3 regions of the Micromonospora humidisoli genome follow, and region 3 is predicted to be linked to each of the others. Evidence: riboswitches for the same ligand, from Rfam matches in the RefSeq annotation. Region 3 holds a riboswitch; each other region holds the start of a gene.
What was found. Region 3 has a riboswitch for cyclic di-AMP ahead of JQN84_RS17890 (coiled-coil domain-containing protein). Riboswitches for the same ligand answer to the same signal wherever they lie in the genome.

Region 1 (5,670 bases), on a different contig from region 3:
GGGCGGCAGCGGCGGCCGGGCCGCCGGTGACGGCGAGGAACCCGCCGAGGCCGACGGCGAGCACCAGCGTGGTGACGGCCAGCCGGGTCAGATCGCGCAGCCTCGACACCCAGACGGGCGGGGCGGAAGCTACGCGGATCACCTGTCCAACCTATCCCCGATCGGCCGTCCGCGCAGGGTCGGTGGCCCGACCGGACGAGTGAGCCGGGCCACGGTGTGCCGTGTGGACGGACCGCTCCCACCAGGGATACGGCCACTGACCTGCGCCTGGATGCATCGACGGCGATGAGAATGCCGACAGTTTCCGGCCGGCGGGTCCGGGCAACTCTGCCGACGGCGCGACGCCCCGCCGCGCCGGACCGACAGACCGGAGGAGACACCATGGGAGTACGCCGTCAGGTCGTTGCGGCCGTCGCGGTCGCCACTGCGGCGGTGCTGGCCACCGCCGTACCCGCGCAGGCGGCGCCGACCGCCGTCGACACCGGACCGCTCACTCCGGTGGCCGACGTCGACGTGGAGCGCTACGTGGGCGACTGGTACCAGGTCGCCGCCATCCCGGCGATCTTCGAGATCCAGTGCTACAAGAACGTGACGGCGCGGTACGACGTCCAGCCCGACGGCACCATCGGGGTCCGCAACAGCTGCCGGACCATCGTGGGAACCACCAGCGCGGTCACCGGGCGGGCCCGTAGCGAGAACCCGCCGGCCGACTCGGCGTTGACCGTGTCCTTCCTCAAGCTCGGCGGTAAGTGGATCTATCTGGGTGGGCCGAACTACGTGGTGATCGGGCTCGACCCCGACTACCGCTGGGCGGTCGTCGGCGACCCGGACCGCAGCAGCGGTTTCGTCCTCTCCCGGGAGCCGGCGCTGACCGGGGCGCAGACGGCGGCGGCGAAGGCGGCGCTCACCGCCAACGGCTACGACCTGTGCGACTTCCGCACCACCCGGCAGGACGGTGGCGGCGGAGCGGGCAGCTTCTGCTGACCCTCCACCGTCGACGGCCCGTCCCCACCGGGGCGGGCCGTCGACGTGTGCCGGTCCGGCGGTGTCCTGGCCGGGGCCGGCCGTCGCCCTCCGGGTCGGCGGCTCAGGACCCGGCGTCGGCCGGATCGGGGCTGAAGAGGGCGAGCAGGGCGCCGACCTGGCGGTCGGCCTCGGCGGGGTGCCGGAAGTGGCCGCTCGGGTTGAGCGTGTACTCGTTGCGCCGGCCGACCCGGGTACGCCGCAGGTAGCCGCCGGCCTCCAGGTCGGCGACGATCGCCTGGGCGGCCCGTTCGGTCACCCCGACCTCGTCGGCGACGTCGCGGAGGCGGGCGGTGGGGTTACGGGCGATGGCGAGCAGCACATGACCATGGTTGGTGAGGAACGTCCAGTTCCGGGTGCTCCCGGTGCCGCCTGTCGCCATGCCGGTCATGGTATGGCCCGTACCTGGGAGACCCGTCGTCGGCCGCCCCGACGGTTGCCCCGGAGCGGCCGGTCGGCCCCCGGTGGGTCGCCCGTCGACCTCGGTGGGTGCCGGGGCCGACACGCCGTCGACACGGCTTCGACCGATGCCTGAAACGTGTATCACGAAATCTTGACGTACCTTTAGCTGCGTGTGACCGTGAGGACACGGCCGTCGTCGCCGCCGGCCGGCGTGACCAGGTGCGATTCCGGACCGAGGTGAGGCAATGGCCCCGATCACTCCGACCCAGGCGCTGGCCGAGTTGCAGGCCGGCAACAGGCGTTTCGTCGCCGGTGTGCCCCACCATCCCAACCAGGATGCCGGCCACCGCACCGCCGTCGCCGACGGCCAGCATCCCTTCGCGGTCATCGTCGGCTGCTCCGACTCCCGGCTCGCCGCCGAGATCATCTTCGACCGGGGTCTCGGTGACCTCTTCGTGGTCCGGACCGCCGGGCACACCGCCGGGCCCGAGGTGCTCGGCAGCGTCGAGTACGCGGTGACGGTGCTCGGCACCCCGCTGGTGGTGGTCCTCGGGCACGACTCCTGTGGTGCCGTGCAGGCGGCCCGGGACGCGGCCCGGACCGGCACCCAGCCCCCGGGACACCTCTACTCGGTGGTCGCCGCCGTCGGGCCGAGCCTGCGTCGCGCGGCCCAGCAGGGGGTGCACGACATCGACGGGATCGTCGACATCCATATCGCGCAGACCGTCGAGGTGCTGCTCGGCAACTCCCCGGTGATCGCCGCCGAGGTGGCCGCCGGCCGGTGCGCGGTGGTCGGGATGTCCTACCGGCTCGCCGCCGGTGAGGTGCGCCAGGTAGCCCCCGAGCTGCCCGCGCCCGCCGCCGCGGTGCCGGCACCGGCCGTGCCGGCCGGTGCCGCGACGGCACCCGTCGCCTCCTGACCCGCACCGGTCACGATGAGGGCCGCCCGGCTCAGCCGGGCGGCCCTCATCGTGCGCCTCGATCAACTCACCGGGCCGGTGCTGCGGTGTCCGGAACGCCGGACACCGCAGCTTCGGCCCAGCTGCACCCGCTACAACAGCGACACGTGGACGTGGTCGGTGTGGTTGGACGGTCCCGAGTACGAACTCCAGCCGTTGGCCGGGAACCAGATCTGCCGGTTCCAGATCACGTAGTAGATGCCCAGCCGGTCCGAGTTGCGGATCAGGAACGCGGCGAGGTTGTTGCCGTACATCCGGGTGTCGTTGTTGTGCCACGGGCTGAACCCGCTCTTCTGCAACGACCAGTCGCACGCCTTGCCCTTGGGGTGCTCCCACGGCCCACCGGGGCGGTAGCAGCCGACGAACCGGTTGAATCCGGCCCGCTTGACCTCCTTGTACATGTGCAGCGTGCGCGGGGTGATGCACCCGGACGTGGTCGGGTCGTTCTCGCTGCACGACTCCCCGCGCCACTCGCCGTTGGCGGTCTGGCCGGGTGCGACGCGGGCCACCGGGGACGTCGCGTCGACCAGGCCGCCGGTGAAGCCCCGACCGCCGACCAGGGCCAGTGCCTTGTCGGCCTCGGTCTTCTTCTTGGCCATCAGGTTGGCCTGCTTCTGCTGCTCACGGACCTCGGCGTCGACGGCGAGCTTGGCCTGCTCGGCCCGGGTCTTGACCTTGTTGACCTCGGCCAGCTTGCCGGCGTTGACCATGTTCAGCTCGTCCAGGGCGGCGGCCCGCCGGACGAAGGCGTCCGGGGCGTCGCTCTCCAGCAGCGCGGCGACCGCGCCGACCCGACCCGTCCGGTACGACTGGGCGGCGATCTCGGTGACCTGCGGAGCCAACGCCGCCAGCTCCTGCTCCGCCTTCTCCACCTCGATGGCGTATTCGAGTTGGCGTTTCTTGGACTTCTCCAGTCGGGTCTTCGCCGCCGAGTACTCCCGGTTCGTCGCCTCGATGACGTCGGTGAGCAGCTTGGGCTCCTCGTCCTCCTCGTGCCCCGAGGGGGTGGGCGCGTTGGGTGCTGCCGCCGCGGGGGCGGCGGCCGGGCCGGCGACCAGCGCCAGAGCGGCGAGCACGGCCACCACCGGAGTCCACCAGTGGCGTAGGGGTGCCGTCACAGTTGTCCCTTCCGTCGACCGCCGACCGGGTTAGCTGACGGGTTCGGGACGGAAGTGGCCCCTACCGCTGGCGCGGATTCACCCCAGGTGCTCGGTTCCCCGGCTCGCCGTACGGCGATTGGGCGGTGGCACCGCTGGCTCCGGTGGGCGCCTTCGGCGGTGACCGGCAGCGAGGTTACCCGAGAGTCGTACCGGGGATCTACGCCCGCAACCCGACCAAATGAGTATTTTCCCGATAGCGAGTGGTAATCAGTGACGTGGCCGACAGCCGCGACCTCGCCTTCGGTCACGCAGCGCAGTGTCACCATGCGGTGTCCGTGCTCCTTTCCGGGTCCGGCCACCGTGCGGGGGCCGGGGTGGACGGTTCGCCGTGCCGGGGCGCGCTCAACGCCTCCCACGCCTCGGCACGGTCGGGGGCGGGACGTGGGGCGGGCGTCGGCCCGGCCGTACCGGCGTCGGCCGGCCCCCGTCCGGCGGTGACCACCAGCGCGGCCAACCCGGTGGTCAGCGGCACCGCCGCCACCAGGCCGAGGGTCGCCACCGCGCTGCGGACGATCTCCTGGGCCAGGAACTCGCTGGTGAGGATCTGGCTCACCGGGCGGCTGTCGGCGGTGAGCAGGAGCAGCAACGGCAGTGACGCGCCCGCGTACGCCAGCACGATCGTGTTGACCGTGGACGCGATGTGCGCCCGGCCGACCCGGGTCGCCGCCCGGTAGAGCTGCAACCGGGACAGCCCCGGATTGGCGTGCGCCAGCTCGGTGACGGTGGCCGACTGGGTGACCGTGACGTCGTCCAGGACACCGAGCGACCCGATGATGATCCCGGCCAGCAGCAGGCCGTGCAGGTCGACGTCGCGTTGGTACATCGACAGCGTGGTGGCCTCCTCGCTGCCGTACCCGGTCAGGTGGGTGGCGGCGGTGGCCAGCGTGCCCAGGACGCCGGTCAGCACCAGACTGCCCAGCGTGCCCAGCACCGCCACCGAGGTCTGCGCGGTGATCCCGTGGGTCAGGTACAGCACCACGAACATGATCAACGCGGCGCCGGTGACCGCGATCGGCAGCGGCGCGCCCCCGGCGGAGATGCCCGGCACCACGAAGGTCAACAGGATGGCGAAGCTGGCCCCGAGCCCGGCCAGGGCGGCCAGCCCGCGCAGCCGGCCGAACGCCACGATCGCCGCCGCGAACAGGGCGACCAGCCAGAGCAGCGGCATGCCCCGCTGGTGCTCGGCGATGTGGTAGCTGCTCACCGACGGATCGGTGGGGTCGGCCAACGCGACGAGCACGACCTCGTCGCCGACGGCCACCGTCGGTGCCCCCGGCCCGGACGGGACGGGCGTCTCGACCTGCTCACCGCTGTCCGGCCCCTGCCCGACGGTGACGGTCACCGTCCCGCACGGCCCGTCGGCCACCCCCGACGGGCCGTCGGGCGTCTGCGGGGCGGGCGGGCACGGCTCGGTCACCACCCGGGTCACCGTGCCGTGGTAGCGGGGCACCTGCTCGCCCTGGTCGATCTTCGAGGTCTTCCCTGGCCAGAGCAGCAGCGTGGCGATCACCGTGACGACGATGAGTGGCACCACCGTCATGACGAGGATCCGTCGCACCCGGGGCGGGGTGGACGGAGCGGGGCGGGTGTGGTCGGCGCCCATGTCTGCGAGTTCTCCCAACGGTCCGGGACGGGATACGTGTCAGCCGACCTGCCGGTTCACCCACGGGCGGCGCGTCATCGTCGGACGATGGTAGCCAGCGCCCCGACCCGCCCGCCCGGTTCACCGTGCCCACGGCCTGCCGGAAGAGGATGGTGGTGGCCATGGACCAGCACCGCGACCGGGCAGCCACCCCGCACCCCGGCCCGACGGCGCGGGGTGGCCACACCGACCCGGTGGGGCCCGCCCCGCACCGGAGCCGGGTCGGGCACGCCGGCCGCACCCCGGACCGGAGCGGGGGCGAACACGTCGGGCACGACCCGGCGACGTTCCGGCGTCGGTTCCTCGTCTGCCTGGCGCTGACCCTGCCGGTGGTGGCGACCGACCGGATGGTGCTGGACTGGGTCGGCCACCCTCTGGAGTTCCCCGGCCGTTCCCTGGTCGGGCCGGTGCTCGGCTCGGTGGTCTTCTGGTGGGGCGGCTGGCCGTTCCTGACCGGGGCGCTCCGGGAGGCCCGCGCCCGTAC
Region 2 (5,670 bases), on a different contig from region 3:
GCGTAGTCGAGCCGCATGATCCGATCGACGAGGGCCACGGCCTCGTCCCGGGGTCAGCTTCGCCGGCACGGTAACCTCCTCGGCGCAGGGGGGAAGGCACCCGCATGAGCCTCGACGCAAAAGTGCCGACGTTTCCACCTCGGCCTGTCGCCCGGGTCATCCTGGGCAGGGTAGTCCTGGCGCGTCCTTTCGAGCTGATGTCGTCAACGAATCAGGCAGCAGGCGACGGACGGCGGGATAGGCAGCAGGCGACGGACGGCGCGCTGTGCTGACGTCCGACACCGCTGCGGTCATCGGTGTGAATCGTTCACGTCATCAGGTCTAAAGGGCGCGCACGGGCATATGTCCCCGCCATGCTCACCCGTGGGGCGTCAGGCCGCCGGGATCCCGGTGACCGGCGGGCAGTGGGGCGGCGAGCGGTGGTTCGGACGGGGTGGGCCCGGCGCGCCACCCTCGCCGTCGCGGGCACCAGAGGCGGGCCCGCGCGCCATCACGGTCCGGATGAGACACCGAAGGCCCTGACTCGGATTCGCATCCTGGTCAGGGCCTTCGTGGTGGAGCGGGTGACGGGAATCGAACCCGCACTGTCAGCTTGGGAAGCTGATGTTCTGCCATTGAACTACACCCGCAAGCGGGACCACTGTACCTGAGGTGACCGCGCCCGCGCACCCGGGCACCCCGCACACCACCGATCACCTTGCGTAGGCAACCAGCCACCACCTGCTGAAACAAAACGGTCAGATGTTTCACAGAAGCAGCTTGGGGACGTTCTCAAACGTGTCGATCAGTTGTAACGTCACCCCCACGTTCACGACCTCGGCGCGACATACCCCCTGCCGCGCCGCCAGAAAGAGGTGGGCCCATGGGACTGCGTCCCAACCTGCTGACCCGGCGTGCCGCCGGTGTCGCGTCGACGACCTTCGCGCTGCTGTTGAGCACCGCTGCGGTGGGCGTCGTACCTGCGGCTTCCGCGTACTCCGCAGCCCCCGACAACACGTCCTGCGCGGAGCCGGCCGACGCCCACGCGGACGTCCACTCCGACGCCCGCGTCCGTGGCGGCAGCAAGGCTGCCCACAAGCGGCACGACCCCAACGAGCTGACCGCCAAGCAGGTCCAGGAGCGGGAGGCGGAGTTCGCCGCCGCCCTGCGCAACAGCGCCCTACAGTCGAAGTCCAGCTACCGCAGCGGCTCGACCGAGGGCACGACGGTGGCGCTGGCCCCGATCAGCATCCCGGTCGTCGTGCACGTCATCCAGCGGGACAGCACCCGGGCCGGGGGCAACATCCCCGACTCGATGATCAACTCGCAGATCAGCGTGCTCAACCAGGCGTACAGCGGTGCGACCGGTGGGGCCGCCACGGGTTTCACCTTCCAGCTCCAGAAGATCAACCGGGTCACCAACGCGTCGTGGTACCCGATCGTGCAGGGTTCCTCGGCCGAGCGGGCGATGAAGACCTCGCTGCGCACCGGCGGCAAGAACACCCTCAACATGTACCTGGGTGAGCTGAGCGACGACCTGCTCGGCTGGGCCACCTTCCCCAAGCGCACCCTGGACGTCATGGACGGCGTCGTGGTGCTCGGCGAATCGCTGCCGAACGGCACCGCCACCAACTACAACCTGGGCGACACCGGCACCCACGAGGTCGGCCACTGGCTGAACCTCTACCACACCTTCCAGGGTGGCTGCTCGGGCTCGGGCGACGGCGTCTCGGACACCCCGGCCGAGCGCGAGCCGGCCTACCAGTGCCCGACCGGCCGGGACACCTGCACCGCGACCGGCAAGGACCCGATCACCAACTTCATGGACTACACCTACGACTCGTGCATGTACCAGTTCACCGCTGGGCAGGCGAGCCGCATGGTGAACGCCTGGACCGCGTACCGCGCGTCGGCCTGACCGGCGGCGCCGCACAGCGTCAGGTGCCGGCCCCGTCCCCTGGGGACGGGGCCGGCACCGTCGTTTCCGGGGTCAGGCGGCGGTGCGGCGGGTGTCGAACCCGTGCCGACCGCGCCGGGACGGGCGCTGGTCGGGCAGGCCGGCGACACCGTGCCGACCGGGCACCGGGTCGAGCCAGACCTGCACGGCGGGACGCCCGGCGTCACCGCTGAACGGGCCACCGTGCTCACGGCGGGTGAGCATGGCGACGTCGACACTGAACTCGAAGAGCCGCCAGTCGACCTGGGGCGCGGCCCGGCCGATCTCGGCCACCAGCGCCACCCGGGCCGGGTCGGTCACCGGCTCGGCGCGACCGGCGACGTACGCCTCGTCGTCGCTGTCCTCAGGCGGAAACGAGTGGAGCGCGTAGCGGCCGTCGCGTTCGAGGTCACGCCGCTTGGGCGAGTCGACGACGAAGCAGAACAGCCCGCCGTCGGTGACCAGCGGGCAGACCGGGTGCACCCGGGGACCGCCGTCGGCGCGGACGGTGGCCAGGTAGCCGAAACCCGACCCGTACTGCTGCAGGAGAAGGCGGATCCCGTCGGCGAGTCGGGGCTCGTCGGCGGCGAATGCGGACCAGGATGCCATGTCGTCATCCTATCGAACAGGCGTTCGAAAATCAGTCCGACACGCAGGTCGAACGGCCCGACGTACGCCTCGGAGCCGGCGACGACGCCGGCCGGTGGGGCGGCCCGGTGGGCGGGTCCGGCCGGGGCGCTGGATATGGTGTCCCGATGCTGCTCTCCGACCGGGACCTCGTCTCCGAGATCAAGGCGGGCGCGCTGGCGCTGGAGCCGTTCGAGCCGAGTCTGGTGCAGCCGTCCAGCATCGACGTGCGCCTCGACAAGCTGTTCCGGGTGTTCAACAACCACCTCTACACCCACATCGACCCGTCGGTGCAGCAGGACGACCTGACGTCGATGGTCGAGGTGCCGGCGGGCGAGCCGTTCGTGCTGCATCCGGGCGAGTTCGTGCTCGCCTCCACGCTTGAGGTCATCTCCCTCGGCGACCAGCTCGCCGGCCGGTTGGAGGGCAAGTCGAGCCTGGGCCGGCTGGGGCTGCTCACCCACTCGACCGCCGGTTTCATCGACCCGGGCTTCTCCGGCCACGTCACGCTGGAGCTGTCGAACGTGGCCAACCTACCGATCACCCTCTGGCCGGGCATGAAGATCGGCCAGCTCTGCATCTTCCGGCTCTCCTCGCCGGCCGAGCACCCCTACGGCTCCGCGGTGTACGGGTCGCGCTACCAGGGCCAGCGGGGGCCGACCCCCAGCCGTTCCTGGCAGAACTGGCGCACCTGGACCATCGGCTGACGCGGCGTGCCGTGTCGGGGCCCCGGGTCCGGGGCCCCGACACGGTGGCTCAGCCGGGTCGGCCGTAGCTGTTGACCGGCCCGTCGTCGACCCGCTTCATCGTGATCGGTTTGCCCGCCTGGGAGGCGTGCACGACCCAGCCGTCCCCGACGTACATTCCGACGTGGTGCAGGTCGGAGTAGTAGAAGACCAGGTCGCCGGGGCGCAGGTCGGCCCGGCTCACCCGGTCGGTGACCTGGCGCTGCTGCCGGGCGTTGTGCGGCAACGACACCCCGGCCTTCGCCCAGGCCGCCATGGTCAGCCCGGAACAGTCGTAGTTGTTCGGTCCGGCCGCGCCCCACACGTACAACTTGCCGATCTGGGCGCAGGCGAACTTGACCGCCGTACCGGCCGGACCACCTGGGTAGCCTGCGGGGCACGGCGCCGGGCGCAGCGGCCCGCCGCCGCCGTTGCCGTAGACCTTGAGCCGCAACTTCTGCAACCTGTCGATCTCGGTGTTGATCTGCTTCTTGCGGGCCGCGAGCTGCGCTTCGGTACGGGTGAGCTGGGCGACCATCTCGTCCAGCGGCGCCTTGGTCGCGGCGAGTTCGTCGCGCAGTTCGGCGACGGCCCGCACCTCGCGCTGCTGGCGGCTGGCGAACCGGTCCAGCAGCCCCAGCTGTTCGACCACCTGGCTCGGGTTGCGGCTGCCGAGCAGGGCGTTGACGGTGGACATGTTCTCGCCCTTGTACGCCTGCACGGCGAGGCCGCTGACCTGGTTCATCGCCTGGTCGACACGGCGTTGCAGGGGGGCGATGCGCTTGCCGAGCGCGTCGGCCTGCCGGCGCTTGGCGGCGAGGTCGATGCGGGTGGCGTTGTGCTGTTCGATGAGCGGTTCGAGCTTGTTCCAGTCCTGGTCGATCTGCCGTTCGATCTCGGCGACCGAGGGGTCGGCGTGCGCCGCCGTAGGGCCACCGGTCAGTACGACCGCTGCGGCGGCCAGGGTGGCGAGGGTGGTGGTGAAGCGGGACCAGCGTGGGCGCGGCACCGTCGTGTTCCGGGCGACCTGGGTCGTCCGGTGCGACGGCGGCCGCGGGGCATGGTGTGCCACCGGGCTCCGGGCTCCTTCTTCCTCGACCGCCTACCGGGTTAGCTGACGGGTTCGGGCGGGAAGGGAGCGCCCTACCGCGGCGGTCGCGGATTCACCCCGGCGTACCTGGGTCCCCGGCTCGCCCGGAGGCGACTCGGCGGTGCCGGCCGACGCCACCCCGGGTGGGGCGGACCTGGTGCCGACCGACGATTGACCAGAGTAGAGATGGTCGTTATCGATCCGCAACCCGCCGGGCCGGCACACTCGGTGACCGGAAAACACGCAACCCCCGGCCCATCGGGCCGGGGGTTGACGTCTGCGCTGGTCAGGGGCGGCGGAAGCCGGCCACCGGCATGTAGTTGATGCTGGTCACCTGGACCGGCTTACCGGTCCGGGGCGCGTGCACCATCATGTCGTTGCCCAGGTAGAGCCCGACGTGGTGCAGGTCGCTGAAGAAGAAGACCAGATCGCCGGGGCGGGCCTCGGAGCGCGGGATGGCCTTGCCCTCGTTCCACTGCGCACCGGTGAAGTGGGTCAGCGAGATACCTGCCGCCTTGTACGCGAACTGGGTGAGCCCGGAGCAGTCGAACGAGTTCGGCCCGGTGGCGCCCCAGACGTACGGGTCACCGACCTGCGCGCAGGCGGTCGCGATCGCGGTCCGGGCGGCGGAGCTGACCACACCGTTGATCGTGGGGCAGCCGTTCACCTTCACCGTGGTCTTCGGCATCGCCGCCTGCAGCCGCTTGATCTCGGCATTGATCTGCTTCTTCTTGGCCGCGAGTTCCTTCTCCTGCTTCACCTCGGCGGCGATCAGCGTGTCGAGCTTCTGCTTCTCGGCGTCGTACTTGCGGCGGACCACGAGCACGGCCTCGACCTCCCGGCGCTGCTCGGCGGCGAGCCGGTCCAGGATGGTCAGCTGCGTGGCGAGGGTGCCCGGCTTGGTGGTGGTGAGCAGCGCGCTCAGCTCCTGCGAGGGGCCAGACTTGTAGTAGCGGGAGGCGAGGTCACCGACCCGGCCCAGGGCGAGTTCGCTCTGCAGCGCCAGCGGCTCGATCTTCTTCTGGAGGTCGGCCGCCTTCTTGCGGTTGACCTTCAGCTGCTCCTGGACTTTGTGGTGGCTCTCGATGGTCGGTTCGATCTGCTCCCACTGCTTGTCGAGGGCCGCCTCGATCTCCTCGGGCGACGGCGCGGCGTGGGCCGGCACGGCGAACATCCCGGCACCGACGGCGACCGCCGCGACCAGGGTGAGCAGGCGGCGGGCGATCCGCCGGAGGGCTGCCGGCCGTACGGGCGGCTGGCCCTGGGCGTGACGGTGAGGGGGCATGGTTGCCACCGGCGTCGACTCCTTTGCA
Region 3 (5,670 bases):
CGGCCCCGGTGGGCGGAGGCGGCATGGCTCCAGCCTGACCGCCGGTCCGACCGTGCGCAGGCCGGTCAGGAATCTTCTCACCGGCACGGTTGGCGTGGTCTGATGTCGGGTAGCCGGTGTTACCGCCGGGTTACGCCGGTGAATGTGTCCCGGGTGCCTGGGAGGTGGCGATGCCGGATCAGCGGGAGTTGCGGCTGCCCGACGGGGTACGCCTGCACGTCGAGGTGACCGGCCCGGCCGAGGCCGAGGCGACGGCGGTCCTGCTGCACGGCTGGACGCTCGACGGCCGCGCCTGGCACCGGCAGCTCACCGACCTGCGTGGCCGCTTCGGCGACCGGGTCCGGGTGGTCACCTACGACGCCCGGGGCCACGGCCGGTCCAGTTGCATGGCGTTGCGGACGGCGACCCTGGCCCAGCTCGGCGACGACCTCGCGGCGGTGCTGGACGAGCTCGCCCCGACCGGGCCGGTGGTGCTGGTCGGGCACTCGATGGGCGGGATGACCGTGATGGAGTACGCCCACCGGCATCCCGCCCACTTCGCCGCCCGTACGGCCGGACTGATCTTCGTCTCCACCACCGCCGAGGGGCACACCCACACCGTGTACGGGTTGTCGCCACGGATCGCCCGGCTGATCCGGCTCGCCGAGACCACCGGCGCGGGGGTGCTGGCCCGGTGCGGCTCCTGGCGGCCACCCCGTCCGCTGCTGCGCGCCCTGGCCCCGAGCATCAGGTGGATGCTCTTCGGCGACCGCTGCTCCGGTGCCGACATCCGGCTGGTCACCTCGGCGGTGGCCCGCGCCTCGCTGCGCTCGATAGGTGGGTTCCGCGCCTCGATCGGGGCCCAGCACCGGTTGGCGACGCTCGCCGCGTTGGCGCACCTGCCGGCGGCGGCGCTGGTCGGGGACCGGGACCGGCTGACCCCGCCGCCGTGTGCGGAGTCGATCGCGGCGGCGCTGCCGGCCACCGAGCTGACCGTCTGCCCCGGTGCCGGCCACATGCTGATGATGGAGCGCCCGGACGAGGTGAACGCCGCCGTCGCCGGGGTGCTCGACCGGGTGCTGTCCGCCACCGGGGTGGGTCCACCGCCGGGGCCCCGCCGTCCCGCCGACGCCCCGGGCGCGCGGGCCGCCACCGGCCGGGCGACACGCTGAGCCGTCCCGCCACGTGGGGCCGCCGTACCGTCCCGGTGCGTCGCCGCCGGGGCGGCCGGTCACGCGGAGGTGGTGGAGGTCGCGGTACGGGTATCGGCCCGCCGCGGCGTCGGCGGCTGCCCGTACCCTCATTCCGCCTGGCGTGCACCCGCGCCCGGCGTCGCCGTCGCACAGGAGCGGTACGTTGACCGACCAGAGCACCCTGGAGCAGGAGATCGCCGCCGAGCAACGGCATCTCGACCGGGTGTACGCCCGGCTCGTCGAACTGCGCCGCTCGGCCGCCCGCGCCGAGCGGGACGGCTACCGGCTGGCCAAGGTCGGCAACTTCGGCGCGCTGGTGGAGCGGGACGCAATGGTCTTCCATGCCGCCCAGCGCCGGCACCTGCTCGACGCCGAACACGAGGGGCTCGTCTTCGGCCGGCTGGACCTGCGCGACCGGCAGGTGCTGCACGTCGGCCGGCTCGGCGTGCGCGACGACGACGCCGAGACGCTGGTGGTCGACTGGCGGGCCCCGGCCGCCGCCGCCTTCTACCGGGCCACCCCGGCGGAGCCGCTGGGGGTGGTGCGACGGCGCACGATCAGCTCGTCGGACGAGAAGGTCACCCGGATCGAGGACGACCTGCTCGACCCGGAGGCCGCCCCGCCGGACATGCCGGTGGTGGGTGACGGGGCGCTGCTGGCGACCCTGTCCCGGGCGACCGGCCGGGGGATGCGGGACATCATCGCGACCATCCAGCGGGAGCAGGACGAGGCGATCCGGTCCCCCGGTTCGGGGGTCACGATCGTCTCCGGCGGGCCGGGCACCGGGAAGACGGCGGTGGCCCTGCACCGGGCGGCGTACCTGCTCTATGCCGACCGCAGCCGGTACGCCGGCGGCGGCATCCTGGTGGTCGGCCCGTCGGCGGTCTTCGTGGAGTACATCGCCTCGGTGCTGCCGTCGCTGGGTGAGGAGACCGCCACCCTGCACTCGCTGGGTTCGTTGTTCCCCGGTCTGTCGGCGACCCGCACGGACGGTCCCGAGGTGGCGGCGGTGAAGGGTTCGCTGCGGATGCGTCGGGTGCTGGAGCGGGCGGCCCGGGACGCGGTGCCGGACGGCCCGCAGGAGCTGCGGCTGCTCTACCGGGGTGCGTTGCTGCGCCTGGAGGGGCGCGAGCTGGACGGCGTCCGGGACCGGGCGCTGCACCGGGGGGCCCGCCGTAACGAGGTCCGTCGGGTCGGCTTCGACGGGGTGCTCGCCGCGTTGTACGCGCAGGCCCGACGGTTGGCCGTCGCCGGTCTGCCCGAGCAGCCGGCCTTCGAGGACGAGATCATCGAGCGGCCGGAGTTCCGGGAGTTCCTCAAGGCGTGGTGGCCCCGGCTGCATCCCCGGCACGTGCTGGGCTGGCTGGCCCGACCGGAGCGGCTGCACCGGTACGCGGCCGGCGTCCTGTCCCGGACGGAGGTCGGGTTGCTGGTGGAGGCGTACCGGTCGCTGGACACCGAGGGGCTGACGGTGGCTGACATCGCCCTGCTCGACGAGCTGGACGCGCTGCTGGGTCAGCCGGTCCGCCCGAAGAAGGCCCGCCGGGACCCGTTCCAGCTCGCCGGCGGCGTCCGGGAGCTGAGCACCTTCGGGGAGCGGCAGCGGGCCGCGCGGGCGGCGGCCCGGGAGCGGCCCGAGGACTACCGGGACTACGCACACGTGGTGGTCGACGAGTCGCAGGACGTCTCGCCGATGCAGTGGCGGATGATCGGCCGGCGCGGCCGGCTCGCCTCCTGGACGGTGGTGGGTGATCCGGCGCAGACCGCCTGGACGGGTGACCAGGCGGAGCTGGACCGGGCCCGGGACCAGGCGCTGGGTCGGCGGCGGCGGCACCGGTTCACGCTCTCCACCAACTACCGCAACTCGGCGGAGATCTTCGCGGTGGCGGCGGCGGAGATTCGCCGGCTCTATCCCGACCTGGAGTTGCCGAGCGCGGTGCGGTCCACCGGGGTGGACCCGGTGGCGTTGCAGGTGCCGGCGGCGGAGCTGGCCCGCGCGACGGCCGACGCGGTGGACGCGCTGCTGGCGGAGGTGGCCGGGACGGTCGGCGTGATCACCCCGGTGCCCCGCCGCGACGAGGTGGCCGGCTGGTTGGGCGACCGGGGCGGGGCGCGGTTGCAGGTGGTGACCAGCCTCCAGGCCAAGGGCATGGAGTACGACGGGGTGGTGCTGGTCTGCCCCGGCGAGATCCGGGCCGATCCGGGCTCCGGGGTACGGACGCTCTACGTGGCGTTGTCCCGGGCGACCCAGCGCCTCACCACCGTCGAACCGACCGGCTGACCGCCCGGAACCCGTCCCACCTGGCCGGACGACCGACCATCACTTGCATACATAGCGATGTGAGCATAGATTGGAGCCGGTCCGCAGCGGCGACGGAAGGTGTGGACGTGGGCGCAGGTCATGACCACAGCGCGACGGTCAGCAACGCCGCGCACCGGCACCGGGGGCGGCTCTGGGCGGCGTTCGGGCTGCTCGCCGTGCTCATGGTGGTCGAGGCGGTGGCCGCCTTCGGCACCGGCTCGCTGGCCCTGCTCTCCGACGCGGGGCACATGTTCACCGACGTGCTCGGCATCGGGATGGCGCTGGCCGCGATCACCGCCACCCGGCGGGCCGCCCGGGACCCGCAGCGCACCTTCGGCCTCTACCGGCTGGAGGTGCTCGCCGCCCTGGCCAACGCCGTCCTGCTCAGCGGGGTCGCGGTCTACGTGCTGATCGAGGCGGTCCGCCGGTTCGGCGAGCCGCCCGAGGTGCTGGCCGGCCCGATGCTGGTGGTGGCGGTGCTCGGCCTGCTCGCCAACATCGTCGCGTTCGGCCTGCTGCGGGAGGGCGCCAAGGAGAGCATCAACCTGCGTGGGGCGTACCTGGAGGTGCTGGGCGACCTGCTCGGCTCGGTCGGCGTGATCGTGGCGGCGCTGCTGATCGCCGGCACCGGTTGGTGGTGGGCCGACCCGCTGGTCGCCGTGGCGATCGGCGTGTTCATCCTGCCCCGCACCTGGCGACTCGGCCGGGCGGCGGTACGCATCCTGGTGCAGGCCGCCCCGGAGCACCTGCCGGTGACCGCCGTGCACGACCGGCTCATCGCCGTGCCCGGCGTCGCCGAGGTGCACGACCTGCACGTCTGGACGCTCACCTCGGGCATGGACGTCGCCTCGGCCCACCTCACCCTGGCCGGCGACGCCGAGGTCGGCACGGTGCTGGCCGCCGCCCGGGGCGCCCTGCGGGAGGACTTCCACATCGAGCACGCCACCCTCCAGATCGAGCCCGGGGCGACCCCGGGGGCGTGCGGACCCGCCCACTGGTGACCCCCACCCCGGGCCGGACGGTCAGCCCCGGCGGGTACTCCCGCACAGAGATCACGGGAATTTGCGCTGTTTGCCCCTTTTGAGGGTATTCACTCTCGTACCCTCAGTCACGAGGTAGGCAGGCGTCACACGCGTACCGGTAGGCTCGGCCCCGGTCTCCGCCAGGCGGAGGCCGCCGCCTAATCGCCCGCCCGGGCGAACCGGGGAACCACGTTCCTGGGGTGCATCCGCGCAAGCGGTAGGGATCTTCCGTCCCGAACCCGTCAGCTAACCCGGTCGGCGGCTGACGGAAGGACATCCGCATGCACGTACGCACCACCACGCGGCTGCTGGCCGCAGTCGTCACGGCGCTGGCCCTGGGCGTGTCGGCCGCGCCGTTCACCCCGGCCGTCGCCGCGCCCACCACCCGGCTCGCCGCCCCGGGCGACGACGACGAGGGCGGCACCCCGGCGCTGCGCGACCAGCTCGACGCGGCCAGCAAGGGCTGGCTGGAGGCCAAGGCCGCCCTGGAGCGCTCCACCAAACGCCAAAAGGAACTCGACGGGCAGCTCAAGACCATCGAGGGGCAACTGGTCACGCAGACCGCCAAGGTCGGCGAGATCGCCGGCGCGGCCTACCGCACCGGCCGGCTCGGACCGATGTCCGCCCTGCTCAACAGCAACACCCCGACCGGCTTCCTGGACCGCGCGGCGGCGCTGGAGACGGTCGCCACCCGGGAGGACCAGGAACTGCGCACGATGATCGAGACCCGGGACCAGGCCACCCGGACCCGGGCCGCGGTCAGCCGGGAGATCACCGAACAGCGCAAGCAGGTCGCCACCATGGGCAAACGCAAGGAACAGGCCGAGCGGGCGTTGGCGGTGGCCGCCGCCGACAAGCCGGCCCCCACCTCCCGCGACTCCGGCAGCTCGGACGGCACGTCCACCAGCAACGCCAAGGGGGCGCCCCGCAACTCCGACGGCTCCTGGCCGTCCGAGTCGTGCAGCGTCAACGACCCGACGCCGGCCAACGGCTGCATCACCCCGCGTACGCTCAACGCCCTCAACCAGGCCAAGGCGGCCGGTTTCACCAGGTACGTCTCCTGCTACCGGCCCAGCGGCTCCGGGGAACACCCCAAGGGCCGGGCGTGCGACTTCGCCGCCCAGAAGGGTGGCTTCGGCGGGGTGGCCAGTGGCGGCGACCGGACGTACGGCAA

Region 1: it holds a riboswitch for cyclic di-AMP, as region 3 does, so the genes downstream of both, JQN84_RS14460 (coiled-coil domain-containing protein) here and JQN84_RS17890 (coiled-coil domain-containing protein) in region 3, are expected to answer to the same signal.
Region 2: it holds a riboswitch for cyclic di-AMP, as region 3 does, so the genes downstream of both, JQN84_RS32255 (C40 family peptidase) here and JQN84_RS17890 (coiled-coil domain-containing protein) in region 3, are expected to answer to the same signal.

The regions. Positions count from the first base shown of each region.
Region 1 covers NZ_JAFEUO010000003.1:779,230-784,899, forward strand. Annotated here, with positions in the region: gene JQN84_RS14440 (hypothetical protein) at 1-142, opposite strand, end outside; gene JQN84_RS14445 (lipocalin family protein) at 382-984, shown strand; gene JQN84_RS14450 (helix-turn-helix transcriptional regulator) at 1,088-1,414, opposite strand; gene JQN84_RS14455 (carbonic anhydrase) at 1,671-2,345, shown strand; gene JQN84_RS14460 (coiled-coil domain-containing protein) at 2,477-3,502, opposite strand; cyclic di-AMP (ydaO/yuaA leader) riboswitch at 3,506-3,637, opposite strand; gene JQN84_RS14465 (YibE/F family protein) at 3,804-5,147, opposite strand; gene JQN84_RS14470 (heavy metal translocating P-type ATPase) at 5,309-5,670, shown strand, end outside.
Region 2 covers NZ_JAFEUO010000003.1:271,023-276,692, reverse strand. Annotated here, with positions in the region: gene JQN84_RS11940 (e9imm peptide) at 1-38, opposite strand, end outside; tRNA gene JQN84_RS11935 (tRNA-Gly) at 556-629, opposite strand; gene JQN84_RS11930 (zinc metalloprotease) at 863-1,897, shown strand; gene JQN84_RS11925 (pyridoxamine 5'-phosphate oxidase family protein) at 1,970-2,524, opposite strand; gene dcd (dCTP deaminase) at 2,671-3,249, shown strand; gene JQN84_RS32255 (C40 family peptidase) at 3,299-4,339, opposite strand; cyclic di-AMP (ydaO/yuaA leader) riboswitch at 4,352-4,488, opposite strand; gene JQN84_RS11910 (C40 family peptidase) at 4,644-5,642, opposite strand.
Region 3 covers NZ_JAFEUO010000004.1:685,145-690,814, forward strand. Annotated here, with positions in the region: gene JQN84_RS17870 (carbonic anhydrase) at 1-25, opposite strand, end outside; gene JQN84_RS17875 (alpha/beta fold hydrolase) at 171-1,151, shown strand; gene JQN84_RS17880 (HelD family protein) at 1,336-3,453, shown strand; gene JQN84_RS17885 (cation diffusion facilitator family transporter) at 3,561-4,475, shown strand; cyclic di-AMP (ydaO/yuaA leader) riboswitch at 4,642-4,773, shown strand; gene JQN84_RS17890 (coiled-coil domain-containing protein) at 4,778-5,670, shown strand, end outside.